4 regions of the Aquibium pacificum genome follow, and region 3 is predicted to be linked to each of the others. Evidence: predicted binding sites of a transcription regulator. Region 3 holds the regulator's gene; each other region holds the start of a gene.

Region 1 (4,437 bases), on a different contig from region 3:
GAGGCGCAGACCGAGCGTCGCGGTCTTGCGGCGGGCGAGGAAGCGCGGGCGGCGCGGCTGCGAGCCGGTGCGCTTGCGGCGCCCGACCGGCGCGGCCCGGGCCGCTGCGGAAAGCGATTCCTCCAGCGTGCGGGCGATGCCGTCCGCCTCTATCAGGAGCATCGGCAACCCGTAGGCATCGGCCCAGGCGCGCCAGTCGGCAGCGACATCGTCGAGATCGTAGGCGACCAGCAGCGGAATGCACAGCATCGGGTCGGAATGCAGGAGTTCAAGCGTGACCGTCACGCCGCCGCCCCCGTCCTCGATCGCACGCGCGGCGACGCCCCTGAAGGTGCGCGCCGGTAACAGGATCGACACGGGCAGTCCCGAGCGCTCGAGCATCCGCCGCATCACCGCGCCGCGCCGGTCGATTGTCACGGACACCTCGCCCATATCGTCGCGAGCGGCGAAGCTCGTCACCTGCGGCAGTCGGAACGGATCGAGCCGCAATGCGCGGCCAGCCCAGGCGGGGTTGGTCACCGTATTCATCATTCGCCTTCCTGCATCCCTGAGAGCCGGTTTTGCGGTCCTCGCGGGCCGATTTTCCGGCCTCTTTATGTCTTGCAGGCTAGCGCGGCAGCCTTACTGGCGGACTTAAGAAGTTGGGTTAAATTTTGCTGATCTTTTCGATGGTTAGCGGATTGCAACCAGCGCGCGCGGCAACACCAGCCAGCGTGCGCGGAAAAACCCGGCGCGACGCGCGGACGGGCAGAAAAAAAGAAAAAGCCCTCCCGGAGGGGCGGACCGGGAGGGCGCCGTCAGGCCAGGGACGGGGGACGGGCCGGACGGAGGGCTACGAAGGGGAGCAGCGGGAGCGTGGCGCAAGGTGCACCACGACGTTCAGATCCGCTTCCCGCGCTTCAGGTCTTCGTTTTGTCGGATGTCATGTTTCAGAAGCAGGTGTCCCGCTTTCTGGAGACATGCTTCAAAGCAGCATCATCTGTTCGCCGGCGCGTGCCGGCGGCTTGAAGAGGTCGATCCGAAGCGTCAGCTTCGAGCGGTTGAGGCCGAGGCGGCGGGCGGCGATCTCGAAGCGGCGGCCGATCTGCCAGGCATAGGGACCGGTGCCCTTCATGCGAGTTCCCCAGGCGGAATCGTAGTCCTTGCCGTCGCGCATCGAGCGCACCAGAGACATCACGTGACGGTAGCGGTCCGGATAGTGCCTGAGCAGCCAGTCCTTGAAGATCGGGCTTACCTCCAGCGGCAACCGCAGGACGATGTAGCCCGCCTCCCGAGCGCCCATGGCCTCGGCCGATTCGAGGATGCGCTCCACTTCGTGGTCGGTGAGGCCAGGCACGACGGGGGCCACCATGACGGAGACCGGGATACCCGCGCCGGCCAGCGCCTTCATCGCCTCGAGCCGCCGCGTCGGCGTCGCGGCGCGTGGCTCCATGGTACGGGCGAGCCGGCGGTCCAGCGTCGTGACCGAAAGTGCCACCTTCGCGAGGCCCTTTTCCGCCATGCGCGCGAGGATGTCGGCATCGCGGGTCACCAGCGCCGACTTGGTGACGATGCCGACCGGATGATCATGCGCTTCGAGAACCTCGAGCACTTCGCGCATGATGCGGTACTGTTTCTCGATCGGCTGGTAGGGATCGGTGTTGGTGCCGATTGCGATGGTTTTCGCCTGATAGCCTTCCTTGCCGAGTTCCCGCTCCAAGAGTTTCGCGGCATCCGGCTTGGAGAAGAGCTTCGATTCGAAATCCAGTCCGGCGGACAGGCCCATGTAGCCGTGCGTGGGGCGGGCGAAGCAATAGACGCAGCCATGCTCGCAGCCGCGATAGGGATTGATCGAGCGGTCGAAGGAGATGTCGGGGGAGTCGTTGCGCGTGATGATGTTGCGCGGTTTCTCTGCCTGGACTTCGGTCTTGAACGGCGGCAGATCCTCCAGCGTGTTCCAGCCGTCGTCAAAGACGTCGCGCCGGATGGCCTCGAAGCGGCCTGCCGGATTGATCCCCGCGGCGCGGCCCCGCCGGCGTTCGCCGCCGATCCTGACACCGCTTTGTTCAATCATGGCATTGGCCAATCCGCTGTCTCCGCTTGCAAAAGCGGCAATGTCCGCGCGTGCGATCTGTTCCATTTTCGTCTCCGTTCGGCGGCCCGGGAATCGTCGTTTCGATGAAACTATTCCTATCGGTGAGATGAGAACAAATCAAGAACTTTATCGTTGTGCGGTGCAGCGCTGGAATTCGGCTAATCTTTCGGCTAAGCGGGAGACATGTTGACGGTGCTCATCGAGACGCGCAACGACGAGGACGCACTCGCGCGCACGCTGATGTCGCTCGTTTCTGGCGCCGTGGAAGGCATCGTGCGCGAGGTGATGGTGCACGATCGGGGATCGACCGACCACACCGCCGCGGTCGCCGACCACGCCGGATGCGCGCTGATCCCTAACGGCGAACTCGCCAGCGGCATGCGGCGTGCCAAGGGCGACTGGCTGCTTTTCATCGAGCCCGGAGCGAAGCTTTCGGACGGCTGGATCGACGCCGTCGTCGCGCATGTCGCGCGGCGGACCACCCCCGGACGCTTCCTGCGCTCACGGTCCGCAGAGCCGAGATTCCTCTCGCGCTGGTTCACGAGAAAGCGGCCGCTCGCCGAAGGCTTGCTGGTGAGCAAGCCGCAGGCTCTGGCTAAGCTGAGACCCGGTGAAGAGGTCGAAGCCTTCGCCCGGCGCATTTCCGGCCAACGCATCCCGGCCGAGATCATCCCTGCAGAGGCGAGGCAGAACAGGCGCAGGATAGCGGATACCCGCTGACGCCCGAGGCTGTCAGGTCAGGGTGCCGCCGCGCCTGAGATGTTCGTCGAGACGCGGCATGATCTCGACGAAGTTGCACGGCATGTGGCGATAGTCGAGCTGCGCCCTGAGGATGCCATCCCAGGCATCGCGGCAGGCGCCCGGCGAGCCGGGCAGCACGAAGACGAAGGTCTGGTTGATCAGGCCGGCAGTCGCCCGGCTCTGGATCGTCGAGGTGCCAATCTTGTCGTACGAGATGCGGTGAAAGACTTCCGAGAATCCGTCCATGCGCTTCTGAAACAGCGGCTCCAGCGCCTCGGGCGTGACGTCGCGGCCGGTGAACCCCGTCCCGCCCGTGGTGATCACGACGTCGATTGCGGGATCGCGCGACCAGTCCATTACGATTCCCGCGATCTTTCCCGCGTCGTCCGTGACGATCCGGCGGTCGGCGAGGCGATGGCCGGCGTCGGCGATGCGCTCGGCGAGCGTGCGCCCCGACTTGTCGTCGTCCAGCGTGCGCGTGTCGGACACGGTCAGGACGGCGACGCCGACCGGAATGAAAGGCCGGATCTCGTCGAGTCGCTCCAGGCTCATGCGTGTGCTCCCATCGTTCTCGTCGGTTCCACGAACCACCCCGGATGCCCCGAGCGGATCGCCGCCGCGGCGCGCGCGGCGGCCCGCGGCCCGGGAAACAGGCCGAAGCAGGTCGCGCCCGAGCCCGTCATCCGGGCAAAGCCTGCGCCCGCCGCGCGCAGCGCGTCAAGCGCCTGCCCGATGTCGGGAGCGATCGCGCGCGCCGGCTCCTCGAGGTCGTTGCGGGTTCCGGCGAGCCAATCGCAGACCGCGCCATGATCCGCGTGCCGCGGCATAGGGGGAAGCGGCGGGTTTTCGCGGCTGGCGAGGCGCCTGAACACGTCGGGCGTCGAGACCCCCGCGCCCGGGTTGACCAGAACCACGTCCAGCTCTGGCCAGTCTTCCAGCGGGCTGATTTCCTCGCCGATCCCGCGGGCGAGAAGCGGCCGTCCGGAAAGGCACATCGGCACGTCGGCGCCAAGGTCGGCTCCGAGAACGGCGAGCGCCGGATGGGAGAGACGCAGGTCCCAGAGCCGCGAGAGCGCGCGCAGGGCGGCGGCGGCATCGCTCGATCCCCCGCCCATGCCCGACGCGACCGGGAGGTTCTTCTCGAGCAGGATGGAAACCGGCGGGCATGGCGCGGCCCCCGATGCCAGCCGCACGCGGTCGCGGGCTCGAAGGACGAGGTTGCTGTCGTCAGCGGAAAGCCCCGTGGCGAAGCGGCCGGTGACGGCGAATTCGTCCTCAGCCGAGGGATGAAACTGCAGCCGGTCGCCGAGTTCGCAGAAGACCGCGAGCGTTTCGAGGAGATGGTAGCCGTCGGCGCGCCTGCCCGTCACATGCAGGGCGAGGTTGATCTTGGCGGGAGCGGAAAGAGAAAGCGGAGCCTGGGCCATGCCGCGCCAGTAGCCCGGACGCTCAGTCCTTGGCCAGCCTGTATTCGCCGGTCTCGGGATCCTTTACCAGCGTGCCGGTCGAGCCGACCGAGGCTTCCTTCTCGGCCCGGCGGACACGCGCCGACACGCGTTCGGCCTCCTTGAGGAAGGCGCGGTAGCCGATGTAGCCGACCGCCGCGACGACGACGAAGAAGA
Region 2 (4,437 bases), on a different contig from region 3:
CCCAGGCCCGTCAACGGATCTGTGTAGGCGAGGTCTCCCTGTTCCCCCGGCCTGTCTGTGTTGCGCATGGGTCCGTTCATTGTTGTTCTGGTGATTTAGCCCCGGCTTACTCAACCTAATATCGAGCAAAAGCGTTTAGGAAGGGTGTCCCTTCGGCAACGCCCGGAGGTAGCCTATGGAATGAGGAGGCGACGGTCGACCGCGAGTGCCGTGAACGCCCGCTGGTCCATTCGAAACTGCCGGCCGGAGATTGGCAGCCCGGTGCGTTTTCGATAGATGCCATCTTCCTTTCGAAGTTCCGGAGAACCGAGATGCCGCTCAGGATAGCCGTGCAGATGGACCACGTCGCGACGCTGACGATCGCGGGCGACACCACGTTCGCGCTGTCGCTGGAAGCGCAGCGGCGCGGCCACGAACTCTACCACTATACCCCCGACCGCCTGACCATGCGCGGCGGCAAGGCCTTCGCCCGGGCCGAGCCGATGACTGTCAAGGATGTCAAGGGGGACCACTATGCGCTCGGGGAGCCCGTGCGCCTCGATCTTTCGGAAATCGACGTGGTGCTGCTGCGCCAGGACCCGCCCTTCGACATGAACTACATCACCACGACTCACATGTTGGAGCGCGTCCACCCGAAGACCCTGGTGGTCAACGATCCCGCCTGGGTGCGCAATAGCCCGGAGAAGATCTTCGTCACCGAGTTTCCCGATCTGATGCCGGAGACGTTGATCACCAAGGATGCCGCCGAGGTGGCGGCCTTTCGCAAGGAGTTCGGCGACATCATCGTCAAACCGCTCTACGGCAATGGCGGCGCCGGCATCTTCCATCTTGCCGAGGCCGACAGGAATCTCGCATCGCTGCTCGAGATGTTCGGACAGATGTTCCGCGAACCCTACATCGTGCAGCGATACCTCAAGGAAGTGCGAAAGGGCGACAAGCGCATCATCCTGATCGACGGCGAGCCCGTCGGCGCCATCAACCGCGTGCCTGCCGAGCACGATTCCCGCTCCAACATGCATGTCGGCGGCCGCGCCGAGGCGACGGAACTGACCGACCGCGAACGCGAGATCTGCGCCCGCATCGGACCTTCGCTTCGGGAACGGGGCTTCATCCTCGTCGGGATCGACGTGATCGGCGACTATCTGACCGAGATCAACGTCACGTCGCCGACCGGCGTGCGCGAGGTCCAGCGCTTCGGTGGCGCCGACATCGCGTCCCTGTTCTGGGACGCGGTGGAATCGAAGCGGGCGTAGTCTCGACCGCGCCTGGCGGCCTCGGGCGGCTCGCCGGCGGCGCGCCCCGGACGTTGGTTCCGGCCGTTCCCGTTCGAGGGTCCTCGCAACAGCGAACCGATAGACTTCGCGACGGCTGCGCGCGTGCCTGCGCATGCGCCGATCGACCAATTGTTCTCCAAATGTTCTTGTCACGACGAAATGGTTGTGCTTAGCTGGAACAACTCCTTTATGGCGTACCTGCCTGCCTTCGTGCGCAAAAGGTCGGAAGAGGGGACGAGGATGGTTTCACGCGTCAGCACCATCGCCTTCCAGGGCATAGAGGCCGTGCCCGTCGACGTGCAGGTGATGGTCGCGCCGGGCAAGATCGGCATGCACATCGTCGGCCTGCCGGACAAAGCGGTGGCCGAGAGCCGCGAGCGGGTCCAGGCCGCGCTGCACGCCTCCGGCCTGTCGATGCCCCCGAAGAAGGTGACGGTCAATCTCGCCCCGGCCGACCTGCCGAAGGAGGGCAGCCACTACGATCTTCCGATCGCGCTCAGCCTCATGGCCGCGCTTGGCGCCATTCCCGGCGACGCGCTCGGCGGTTTCGTCGTTCTCGGCGAACTGTCGCTCGACGGGACCATCGCGGCCGTCGCCGGCGCCCTGCCGGCGGCGATCGGCGCGAACGCGATGGGCAAGGGCCTGATCTGCCCGCATGCGTCGGGACCGGAGGCCGCCTGGGCCGGGGCCGATGTCGAGATCCTCGCGCCGCGCAGCCTGATCGCGGTCGCCAACCACTTTCGCGGGACGCAGGTGCTTTCCCGGCCAGAGGCCAGGATCAGGGAGCCGGCCACCAACCTTCCGGACCTCGCGGACATCAAGGGGCAGGAGAGCGCCAAGCGTGCGCTCGAAGTGGCGGCGGCCGGGGGTCATAATCTTCTGATGAGCGGTCCGCCGGGATCGGGCAAGTCGATGCTGGCGCAGCGCCTGCCGTCGATCCTGCCGCCGCTGTCGCCGGAGGAACTGCTCGAGGTGTCCATGATCGCCTCGATCGCCGGCGAACTCACCGGCGGCAAGCTGTCGGACCGGCGGCCGTTCCGCTCGCCGCATCATTCGGCGTCAATGGCAGCCATGGTCGGCGGCGGCTTGAGGGTGCGACCGGGCGAGGCCTCGCTTGCCCATCATGGCGTGCTCTTCCTCGACGAACTGCCTGAGTTCGCCGCGCCGGTGCTGGATTCGCTGCGCCAGCCGCTGGAGACGGGGGAATGCGTCATCGCGCGCGCCAACACCCGTGTGTCCTATCCGTCGCGGATACAGCTCGTGGCGGCGATGAACCCGTGCCGGTGCGGCATGGCGGGCGAACCGGGATATCGCTGCGCCCGCGGTCCGCGCTGCCAAAGCGACTATCAGGCACGGATTTCGGGGCCGCTCCTCGATCGCATCGATCTGAGAATCGACGTTCCCGCGGTCTCTGCCGCCGACCTCATTCGTCCGTCCCGTGCCGAAACCAGCGCGGTCGTCGCCGCTCGGGTCGCTGCCGCGCGCACCATCCAGCGGGAGCGCTTCGCCTCGCGCGGCCTGCCCGGCATCACGACGAACGCGCATTGTGGACCCGCGCTGATCGAGGACGTCGCGGCGCCGGATGCCGCGGGCCTGGCGCTGCTGCGCGATGCCAGTGAGAAACTGGGGTTCTCTGCCCGCGCCTATCATCGCATTTTGAAGGTCGCGCGCACGCTGGCCGACCTGGACGGCCTCGAAACGGTCGGGCGCATCCATCTCGCCGAAGCGATCTCCTACCGTGTCGGGGCGGAAGCCGCCGCCGCGCGCGCCGCGGCGTAATCAGGGGCGAGGTACGATACGCGGTGCTTTGCAGTGGCTGGCCGTCGGTCGGCCCACGGTCCGCGCGGGAAGCAGGCACCTGCGCGGCACGCTACGACCCCCGGCTGCGGAGCGGATCGCGCGGTCAGTTGCGGACCGAGCCCACCATCAGGGTGTTGTCGTCGCGCAGGCTGACCCATCGCCCGGTATGCGTGCTCGCCTGGCGCTTCAGATACCGGTATCCGGTCTGTTCCCAGGCCTTCACCGTGTCCGACAGGTTGTCGAGGATGTAGTCGCCCTTGTCGGTTCTGACCGTTAGGACCGCGTGACCTTCGCCATCGCGCTTGCGGACGACGGTGATGAGCAGATCGGAGAGCGGAATTCCCCCCCTGAAGAGCCGTCGGCGCTTTTCGAGGACGTAGTCCTCGCAATCCCCCATGCCGCTTGTCGGAAAGGCCCAGACTTCGTCCTTGCCGAAGATGTCCTTGTCGGACATCGGCTTGATGGCGCTATTGACCTCGACGTTCACCTTGGAAATCCGGGTCCAGACTGCCTTGTTCAGGACGAGCGGACCGGCATCAGGTCCGGCGATGGAACATTCCGCGGGATTGGCCCTGCAGAACTCGTAATGACCGATCGGCTGGGATGTCAGCCCTCCCGTACCGATGGACCCCGCCAGTGCGGTACCGGTTGCAGCGAGGACAAGTGCAGCGCCTGCGCCTGTCAACGAAGCGATCGCGCTTGAAAGCAGTCTGTTGAGACCCATCCGTCTCTGTTCCCCAAACCCGCCTTTGTCTTTTGTTAAGAAAACGTAAAGGGGGGTAGTGATTCGTGTCAATCGGGAAAATCTCGTGATCGGCGCGTATGGTTATCCGACGTAACATTACGGCAACAGGTTCAGGAGACGAGGCGGCCGCCGGCCACGCAGGGATTTCGACGCGCGTCGCGTTCTCGCGCATACTGCGCGGCGGGCCGCAAGTCCTTGATCCTGCTTACTACCTGTCTTGAAAAACCGGTCCCCGCGCGCTGACCCGGGATGTCAGTCCGGATCGATCTTGCCGCGCATTTTCTTGATCGTGGAGCGGCCGGACTTCGCCTTGAGCCTCCGTTCGATCGAACCTTTCGAAGGCTTCGTCTTGCGCCGCGGCGGTGGCGGCGGCTCGGCGGCGCGCGCCAGCAGTGAAATCAGCCGCTGCCGCGCGTCCTCGCGGTTGCGCTCCTGCGTGCGGAACCGGCTCGCCTCGATCAGGATCTCGCCGTCCTTCGTCGCCCGCTGGCCGGCGAGCTTCAGCGCGTTCTGGCGCACGCGGTCGGAGAGCCCCGGCGCGTTCGCCGCGTCGAAGCGCAGTTGCACCGCCGTCGCCACCTTGTTGACGTTCTGGCCGCCCGGGCCGGAAGCGCGGAT
Region 3 (4,437 bases):
GATCCAGAATCGGTGAGCCTCGACGAAGCGCCGGACTGGCGCGCGGTCCTTTCCGCCCGGATCGCCGACATGCGCCAGGCGATCGCGGGCCGGATCACCGGCCGGATCGACGGACCCGAAGGCCAGATCGCGGCGGCGCTCATCGCCGGAACGCGCGCGGGTATTCCGGAGGAGATCAACGAGGCGCTACGAAAGACCGGCCTCGCGCACGTCCTGTCAATTTCGGGACTGCATATGGCGCTCGTCGCCGGCACGGTCATGTTCGCGCTGCGCTTCGTCTTCGCGCTGTTTCCCGGGTTCGCCTCGCGCCTGCCCGTGAAGAAGTACGCGGCCGCCGTCGCGTTACTGGCGGCGGGCTACTACCTGTTGATTTCGGGCGCGGCGGTCGCGGCACAGCGCAGCTTCATCATGATCGCCGTGATGCTGGTAGCGCTGCTGTTCGACCGGTCGGCGATCACGATGCGCAATCTCGCGATCTCGGCGCTCATCGTCATCGCGATCGCCCCGCACGAGGTCGTCGGGCCGAGCTTCCAGATGTCGTTCGCCGCCACGGCGGCGCTGATCGCGGCCTACGCCTGGTGGTCCGAGCGTCGATCGGACCGTTTCACGGGAGGGCAACCTGCGCGAGGCTCGACGGTCGGCAACGGCTTGCGGCTCTTCCTGCTCTACTGCGCCGGCATCGCGGTGACCTCCCTTGTAGCGGGAACCGCGACTGCGCTCTATGGCGTCTGGCATTTCCACCGCATGGCACCGCTCGGTCTCCTCGCCAATCTCGGCGCCATGCCGGTCGTGTCCTTCGTGATCATGCCTTCGGCGGTTCTTGCCGGCATCCTGATGCCGTTGGGCCTCGAAGGCTTCGCGCTCGATGTCATGGGGTGGGGGATCGGGGTCATGGTCTCGATCGCCCAATGGCTTGCCCAACGCACGCCGTTCGACGCGGTCGGCGCGATCCCGCTGTCGGCCGTGCTTTCGATGACCATCGCGCTTGTGCTCGTGACCGTCCTGTCGACATGGCTGCGCCTCGCCGCCTTGCCGTTTTTGATCGTGGGAATTGCGCTCATCGCGGCGCGCGATCTCCCGGACGTCCTGCTCTCGGAGGATGGAAACTTGATCGCGATGCGCACGCGGGCCGGGGAACTTGCCGTCAGCAAGGAGCGCCCGAACCGTTTCGTCACCGGTATCTGGATGGACGCGGCAATGACACACAAGGTTGCGACACCGGTTTCCACCTCCGAATCGCTTACGGCGGTCACAACGGCACAACGCGCTTCGGAGGTCTTCGTCTGCAACGACACGGGTTGCATCGCGCGACACGGCGGCGGAGCGATGGTGGCGTTCGTGCCCGCCGGAGGGAACGCGGGCTCGCTCTGCGGTTTCGTCGACGTCCTGGTGATCGACGATGCGACGGCAGCGAACCCGTGCGCCTCGGCAAAGGTGCTCGTCGTCATCAAACGCGACCTCGCGCGGCGTGGCAGTGCCGAGATCCGCTTGGCGGAGGAAGGGGAGGAACCTCGCGCCGAGATCCGGTTCGCCGTACGGGAGCCGTACCGGCCCTGGCATGATCATCGGCGGTATTCGCGGGAGGCCCGCGGAATGCCGCCTTACAAGCGGGAGCCGTAGCGGTCGCCCAACGCGAATCTCCGTCGAACCGAGGGGACGGAGGACTGGCCCGGCTTCAATACCGCCGGATCAGCCCGACCAGACGGCCCTGGACCTTCACCCGATCCGGCCCGAAGATGCGGGTTTCGTAGGCGGGATTGGCCGCTTCGAGCGCGATCGAGGCGCCCTTGCGGCGGAAACGCTTCAATGTGGCCTCCTCGTCGTCCACGAGCGCCACGACGATCTCGCCCGGACTGGCGGTCGAGGTGCTGCGGATCACCACCGTATCGCCGTCGAGAATGCCCGCCTCGATCATGGAATCGCCCCTGACCTCGAGTGCGAAATGTTCGCCGCCGGAGAGCATGTCCGGCGGAACCGCGACGGAATGCGTCTGGTGCTGGATTGCGTCGATGGGAACGCCGGCTGCGATCCTGCCCATGACGGGAATGGAAATCGCCGCCGTGTCGTCGTTGCTCGCCCGGCGCGCGGGGGCCGGTTCAGGCTTTCTCGAAAGGCTGCCTTCGATGACGCTCGGGGAAAACTTGCGCGGTCCGCCAAGCCCAGGCGCGATGGACTCGGGCAGCCGGATCACCTCCAGCGCGCGAGCCCGGTTCGGCAGCCGCCGGATGAAGCCGCGCTCTTCAAGAGCCGTTATCAGGCGATGGATGCCCGATTTCGACGCCAGGTCGAGCGCCTCCTTCATCTCGTCGAAGGAGGGGGGAATTCCCGACTCCTTCAGCCGCTCGTGGATGAAGAGCAGGAGTTCGTGTTGCTTGCGCGTCAGCATCTTTGCACCCCTCGGGGAATCGGACGGCTAAAAAACAAAACCGGAACAAACCTATCTGTTCCAGTCTTGTTCCGCAACAGTTTAAATTTGAGTGAATCTGTTTACCGTTCGTTCACGACAGCATCAGGAGCTGGCATTCCTCTCCGGCGTCGGCGGGCGGCGCGAAGGGCGCGCGCACGATCAGAGCGGCGGAATCCGCCATCACGCGCAACATGGAGGAATCCTGGATCGCTGAAGGCGTTGCGACAATCCCATCCGCTTCCCGGCGGATTGCGGCGCGCAGATAGTCCTGTCGCTGGTCGTTCGCGGGGACGGGCGCACCAAGGATGCCCTGCCGCAAGTCGGCCTCGTGCAGCCGGCCCGCCATGCACGCGACCAGCGGCTTCAGGAAGACGTAGGAGCAGACGAGGCTCGCGACCGGATTGCCGGGCAGGCCGACGATCTTGCGGCCGCCGAGCGTTCCCGCCATGAGCGGCTTGCCCGGCCGCATGGCGATCTTCCAGAAGTCGAGCTCGCCGCCGCGTGCCGTCAGCACCTCGCGCACGAGGTCGTGGACCCCGACCGACGCGCCGCCGATGGTCACGATGAGGTCCGCGCCCGCTTCGAGCGCCCGGTCGAGCGTGGCCGAGATCGCGTCGCGGTCGTCCGCCACGATCCCACAGTCGAGGACCCGAGCCCCCGCCGACCGGACGATCTCCGCCACGCCGAGCCCGTTCGAAGCAATGATCTGGCCGGGTCCCACGACGCTGCCGGGTGGCAGCAGTTCATCGCCGGTCGCGATGATCGCCACGAGCGGCTTCCTCACAACGTCGAGTGCGGCATGATTGGCCGAGGCGGCGAGCGACAGGGCCGGCGGGTCGAGCCGGCGTCCCCGATCCAGGAGCGGCTGGCCTTCTGAAAAATCGAGGCCACGGGCGCGCACGTGGCGGCTGGCGGCGACGGTCTCCTTCGCCTCTATCATGTCGTCTGCGACCGAGGCGGCGTCTTCTTGGATCAGGACGCAGTCGCTGCCTTCGGGCATCGGCGCGCCGGTGAAGATACGGACCGCCTCACCCGGGCCGACGGCGCCGGAAAACGGTCGTCCCGCCGGCGCAGACCCGATCACCCGCAGCCTGGCCGGCAGCCGGGCGACGTCGGCCGAGCGTACCGCGTAGCCGTCCATGGCGGAGGCGTCGAACGGCGGCTGGGTGCGCAGGGAACGTATGTCCGTGGCGAGAATGCGGTCGCCGCATTCCGCGATCGGCAGGCGTTCGGCGTCCAGCGGCCTGACGCCGTCGAGAAGCAGGCGCAGCGCCTCGTCGACGGGGATGAGTGCCGTTGCCTTAGCCTGCATCGACGTGCCAGTCGCCCGATTTGCCGCCCGACTTCTCCAGCAGGCGGATGCCCGAGATGATCATGCCGCGGTCGACCGCCTTGGCCATGTCGTAGATGGTGAGGCATGCAACCGAGACGGCGGTGAGCGCCTCCATCTCCACGCCGGTCTTGCCGGTCACCGACGCGGTGGCCCTGACGCGCAGCCCGGGCAGGCTCTCGTCCGGGTCGATCTCGACCGACACCTTGTTCAGCATGAGCGGATGGCAGAGCGGAATCAGTTCGTGCGTCTTCTTGGCCGCCATAATCCCGGCGATCCGCGCCGTGCCGAGCACGTCTCCCTTTTTGGCATTGCCGTCGAGGATCATGCGCAAGGTGGCGGGCGCCATCGCGACGCTGCCCTCGGCGACCGCCACGCGCGCGGTTTCGGCCTTCGCGCCCACGTCGACCATGTGCGCTTCACCGGAAGCGCCGATGTGGGTGAGGGCGGCCTTCCCGGGCATGAGGACCTCAGGCCGACTTCCGCACGTCCGACGTGCCGAGCCCGAGCAGCGCCTTCGTGGCCGCCGTGACGTCTTCCCGGCGCATCAGGCTTTCGCCGACGAGGAACGTCTTGATGCCGTGCGCGGCGAGCCGCCGGCAGTCGCCGTTCGTGGAGATGCCGCTTTCGCCAACGAGGATGCGGTCGCCGGGAACCATCGCGGCCAGACGCTCGGATGTCGCGAGATCGACCTCGAAGG
Region 4 (4,437 bases), on a different contig from region 3:
GGACCAGTCTCCCGCAGGCGTCGGCGAGACCGGAAAATCCTTCGCTTGCTGCTGTTGGGAGCCTACTCAAATCACGCACTCACTGACGTCCGTTCAGCGGATCTTTATTCTCGCCGAAACTCTCATTGCCGGTTTAATGAATGAATAAGGCGGGAGCGTCAGGGAGCGCCCGGGGAGCCGAAATGACCTTCAGCGGGGGTTGGGAGGGGGGTAGCTTCAAGGGATGGTTAATGCGCGATTAGCGGAAATCATGTCCGCTCCGGCCGCTTCCACGGCACGATCTCCGGCCCGCGCGGCGACAAACCGTTACGGATCAGCGATATAGGTGGTTACCCGGAAATGTCCTGCTTAGCTAGAAGTCGTCTCGAATTCGATTCGAACCCGAGCCATTCAAAACCATTTCCAATTTTATGAAATCTTGACCGCCGGCCGCAATCCGGTGTTGGGCCGGCTGTGCGAGAAGAGCGCAATGGCTAATCCGCCATCTCATCGGAGATCGGACGACAGGGCATCGACATGGGATTTCTGATCCGGACAATCTTCTGGTTCTCGCTGGTGCTGCTGGTCCTGCCGCTGTCGCCAGAGGACTCCAGCGGCGCCGCCGACCCCGTCGGCGCCTTCGAGGCGATCAACGCCGCGCGCGAAGCGGTCGGGGATCTGAGCGGAATGTGCGAGCGCAGGCCGGAAATCTGCGAGACCGGGCGGGCGGCGTTCCACACAATCGGCGTCCGCGCCCGCGAAGGCGCCCGCATCGCCTACGAATTCCTCGACACCCAGGTTGAAGAGCCTGACGGGACGATCACGACCGGCGGCGTCCCGGTCGAGTGACGGAGACTCCGGGGCGGTCATCGCCGTCCCGTTCGATACCGCGAGCCCGCCCCGCGACGTGACGGGCCCCAGGCGGTGACTCTGGCGCATCCAGCCCCTATATGGGACTCCAGAGAGGCGCCATCGAATGACTGCCGACATCGATTCCATCATCGACGACTTTTCTTTCCTCGACGATTGGGAAGATCGGTACCGCTATGTCATCGACCTCGGCCGCGACCTGCCGCCTTTCGCCGAGGCCGACAAGAACGACGTCAATCGCGTGCCCGGTTGCGTCAGCCAGGTCTGGCTGACCACGAAGATCGGCCCCGGCGACGATCCGGTCATCCAGTTCGCCGGCGATTCGGACGCGCACATCGTCCGCGGTCTCGTGGCCCTGATGCTTGCGCTCTATTCGGGACGGCCGGCGAGCGAGATCGTGGCCACGGATGCCGATGCGGTCCTGGCGAAGCTCGGGCTGGACGAGCATCTCACTCCCCAGCGCTCGAACGGCCTGCGTTCGATGGTCAAGCGCATCCGCCGCGATGCACAGGCGGCCCTCAGCGAAAGCGCCTGACGGTCAGCGCTCGCTCATTTCGGGGCGGTAGTCCTCCGCGCCCCAATGAAGGATGCTTCCTCCGGATACCTTTTTCCGCTCCGGCTCGTAGTGGCGCGCAAGCGCGGCGAGCGCGGTCTTGAGAACCACCTTTGCCGACCGTGCCGGCCAGGCCCGCTCGATCTCCACCGTCTCCAGCCCTTTCAGAAAGCAGCAGACATCCACGAGGAGACCGGCGAGTTCGGGCCCAACGCCCGTCAGCGCGGCGTTGACGCGTTGCCGGGCGGCGACCGCGCCGTCCGTCAGTTCCGCGCTCGCGCCCGGCGTGCCCATCGGCCGGCCGGAGGTTCCGGCCGCGCTCCAGTTGGCGCCCAGCCGGGGAAGAAGCTGCCCCCGCGTGTAGTCCGCGCGCAGGCGTTCGCCCGCCCGGAACTCCCTGGCCTCCAGGAAAGGCTTGCCGTCCTTCGCCTTGCGCCGGGCGAGCTGACCGAGCGGCGATTCCGACAGGTTCGCAAGTGCGTTCCGGCGCCCCTCCGGAAGCTCGACCGAAGCGGAGCCGATCTCCACGTGTTGCCCCAGGCAGTTTTCGTCACGCATGCGGGCAAACGCCGACACGCCCGTCGGAGTTAGGCACGCGACACGGTCCGAGACCGTCACGAGCGACCGGCGCAAAAGCCCGTCGAACGAAATCCGGCTGGCCGAAATCGTTCCGAGCCGCTGCGACGTGAGCCTGATCCGGTCGGCGCGGGCGCAGTCTTCCACGCAGGCCGGGCCGAATGAAAGAAGCCGGAGGATGCGGAGATCCTCCTTTTCGCTCTGGCCGGTCATTCAGATGCGCTCCATTCCCCTGAGCGCCGCGCGCGCCACCCTTTCCGTCATCAGGACGAGCGCGTCGAAATCGGCATCGTCGCGCATGTCTTCGATGAGATGGCACGCGTGCAGGACGGTCGTCCGGTCGCGGCCGAAACCGCGGCCCACCTCGCTCATCGTCAAGCCCATGACGACGTGGGTGACGTACATGGCGATCTGCCGAACCCGCGCGACGCTGGTGCATGTCCTGCCGGGCTGCCGGAGTTCGCGCCCGCTGACGTTGAAGAGAGCGGCCGCAATATCGATCATGCAGTCGCAGATGCCGACATTGCGTTCGAGCGCGGAGGATGAACATTCCGATACGCCCTTCGTGGAACCGCACCCGGTCCGGTCCCGGTCGCTGTCGGCAGATGACGGTTGCCGTTGCTCTCTGACGATCTGGCAGGCGGTACTGGACGGCACGGCGCTTCCCCCTCGTTATAGGAATATGTTCCTCTTATATCGAGACGGAAGGATGGTGTGAACAAAATAGCAACGGAAAAAGGCCCGCCTTGCCGCGAACTCGTTGATCTTCCTGTGTGTTTTCGAAAAGACTTTCGGCAACGCGGCGGAATCTCTCCCCGCTCCGCCGGCGGCGGGCATGCTTGCAACCATATTCAACCGGAATGGAGCAGGCGGATGCCGGCAATCGCCAGAGAAGCTCAGTTGTTCGAAGCCGCCCGGGCGCGCGAGATCGCGTTCGCTCGGGCATCGGCGGCGTTCTTCCTCGCCACGGGCATCGACCTTGCAACCGCGATGGGCGCGGAGGGGGAACACAAGGCGGCGATCCGGAGAAGGGTTCAGCGCCTGCTCGAACGCGAAAGGCTCCGCGGCGGAGCCCGGCACTGGAGCTACGACCTCAACCGTCACATCGCCCTGAAGCAGGCGCTCGCATTCATCGATCTTGGTTTGCCCGCCGGCGAATGCACGAAAGCAAAAACGGCGCCCGAAGACGCCGTCTTGACACTTGGCACGATGACCGCTTGATCAGCGCGTCTTGCGCTTGCGGCCGAGACCCATCTTCTTGGCGAGCTGCGAACGGGCAGCCGCATAGTTCGGTGCGACCATCGGATAGTTGGCATCGAGGCCCCACTTCTCGCGGTACTGGTCGGGCGTAAGTCCGTAGTGGGTCATGAGATGACGCTTCAGCGACTTGAACTTCTTCCCGTCTTCGAGGCAGACGATGTAGTCGTCGTGTATCGACTTTTTCGGGTTCACCGCCGGCTTGGGCTTCTCGGTGGGCACCTGTTCCGTGCCAGAGCCGACGCGGCCGAGCGCGCTGTGGATGTCGGCGATCAGGTTCGGGAGTTCCCCGGCAGGAACTGGATTGTTGCTCACGTAGGCGGCGACGACGTCGGCAGTAAGTTCGATGAGCATGTTACCGCTCATAGCACTGGATTCGGGTAGTTCCATGGTTTTCAGGCCCCAGTTCGAGGATGGTCGATTGCGTTCGGCGTTCTTACGCGCCGATCAACGGCGATGTGCGAAATAGGAATTCTACGATTCGCATATCGGCTAGATAATTGAAGCAATCAAAGTTTCAAGTCAATTCAATACAGCAGTTAAGAAAAAAATCTGTCTGGTTACTAGTGTATTGTTCGAGATTGACCCTGCGGAATACAACCTCTGCGCGTTTTCCGGGGCGCTTGGTAAGATCGGTGATAGGGATACATTACAAAGTTGTAACATTGACCAATTCTCAGGCATCGGGGTCCCTGGATTGTTGCGGCATCTCGTCGTGGACGGATCCTTCCCAGAGAGGATAGCCGGCCGCATAGGCCGCCTTTGCCAGGAGATGCGCCGAAATCGGGGCCGTCAGCAGAAAGAAGACGAAGCCGGCCAGCGCGCGCGTGGCGATCGTGGTTTCGTCCGTATAGACAGCCAGGGCGATCAGCATCACGCCCGAACCAAGCGTTCCCGCCTTCGACGCGGCATGCATCCGGGTGTAGAATTCCGGCAACCTGAGCAGGCCGATCGAGGCAACCAGCGCGAACCCCGATCCCACGATGATCAGGATGCCGGCCAGATAGTTCTGGATGATGTCGATCATGAACTCGCCTCCGGCCGTCGGTGTTCCAGCGGTTCGCTCCCGGATTGCAGCTCCCCGTCGACCTCGCGATCGCGCCCACGGTTCATCACGAAGCGCGCGAAGGCGACGGTAGCCAGGAACCCGACGAGACCCAGCGCGATCGCAACATCGACGTAGAGAGTCACCCCCGTCTTGA

What was found. The regulator LexA, encoded in region 3, represses DNA repair genes until DNA is damaged. The targets are predictions, from matches to a motif close to TGTTCNNNNTGTGTTCNG.
Region 1: a site for LexA is predicted at 2,183-2,200, ahead of ABGN05_RS25280 (PA0069 family radical SAM protein). Genes of this name have one in related genera too.
Region 2: a site for LexA is predicted at 1,405-1,422, ahead of ABGN05_RS18570 (YifB family Mg chelatase-like AAA ATPase). Genes of this name have one in related genera too.
Region 4: a site for LexA is predicted at 2,693-2,710, ahead of ABGN05_RS21000 (cytoplasmic protein). Genes of this name have one in related genera too.

Annotation. Positions count from the first base shown of each region.
Region 1 covers NZ_JBDPGJ010000007.1:43,207-47,643, reverse strand. The annotation lists gene ABGN05_RS25285 (DUF6101 family protein) at 1-528, opposite strand, end outside; gene ABGN05_RS25280 (PA0069 family radical SAM protein) at 965-2,119, opposite strand; gene ABGN05_RS25275 (glycosyltransferase) at 2,258-2,794, shown strand; gene moaB (molybdenum cofactor biosynthesis protein B) at 2,807-3,361, opposite strand; gene ABGN05_RS25265 (4-(cytidine 5'-diphospho)-2-C-methyl-D-erythritol kinase) at 3,364-4,242, opposite strand; gene ABGN05_RS25260 (NfeD family protein) at 4,265-4,437, opposite strand, start outside.
Region 2 covers NZ_JBDPGJ010000004.1:424,680-429,116, forward strand. The annotation lists gene ABGN05_RS18560 (putative bifunctional diguanylate cyclase/phosphodiesterase) at 1-68, opposite strand, end outside; gene gshB (glutathione synthase) at 312-1,253, shown strand; gene ABGN05_RS18570 (YifB family Mg chelatase-like AAA ATPase) at 1,515-3,053, shown strand; gene ABGN05_RS18575 (transglutaminase-like cysteine peptidase) at 3,178-3,798, opposite strand; gene arfB (alternative ribosome rescue aminoacyl-tRNA hydrolase ArfB) at 4,072-4,437, opposite strand, start outside.
Region 3 covers NZ_JBDPGJ010000003.1:516,272-520,708, reverse strand. The annotation lists gene ABGN05_RS14970 (ComEC/Rec2 family competence protein) at 1-1,620, shown strand, start outside; gene lexA (transcriptional repressor LexA) at 1,676-2,386, opposite strand; gene ABGN05_RS14960 (molybdopterin molybdotransferase MoeA) at 2,499-3,719, opposite strand; gene moaC (cyclic pyranopterin monophosphate synthase MoaC) at 3,709-4,200, opposite strand; gene trpC (indole-3-glycerol phosphate synthase TrpC) at 4,208-4,437, opposite strand, start outside.
Region 4 covers NZ_JBDPGJ010000005.1:122,259-126,695, reverse strand. The annotation lists gene ABGN05_RS21025 (sensor histidine kinase) at 1-79, opposite strand, end outside; gene ABGN05_RS21020 (DUF5330 domain-containing protein) at 517-828, shown strand; gene ABGN05_RS21015 (SufE family protein) at 956-1,384, shown strand; gene ABGN05_RS21010 (DUF6456 domain-containing protein) at 1,388-2,191, opposite strand; gene ABGN05_RS21005 (helix-turn-helix domain-containing protein) at 2,192-2,635, opposite strand; gene ABGN05_RS21000 (cytoplasmic protein) at 2,852-3,199, shown strand; gene ABGN05_RS20995 (Ros/MucR family transcriptional regulator) at 3,200-3,589, opposite strand; gene mnhG (monovalent cation/H(+) antiporter subunit G) at 3,912-4,262, opposite strand; gene ABGN05_RS20985 (cation:proton antiporter) at 4,259-4,437, opposite strand, start outside.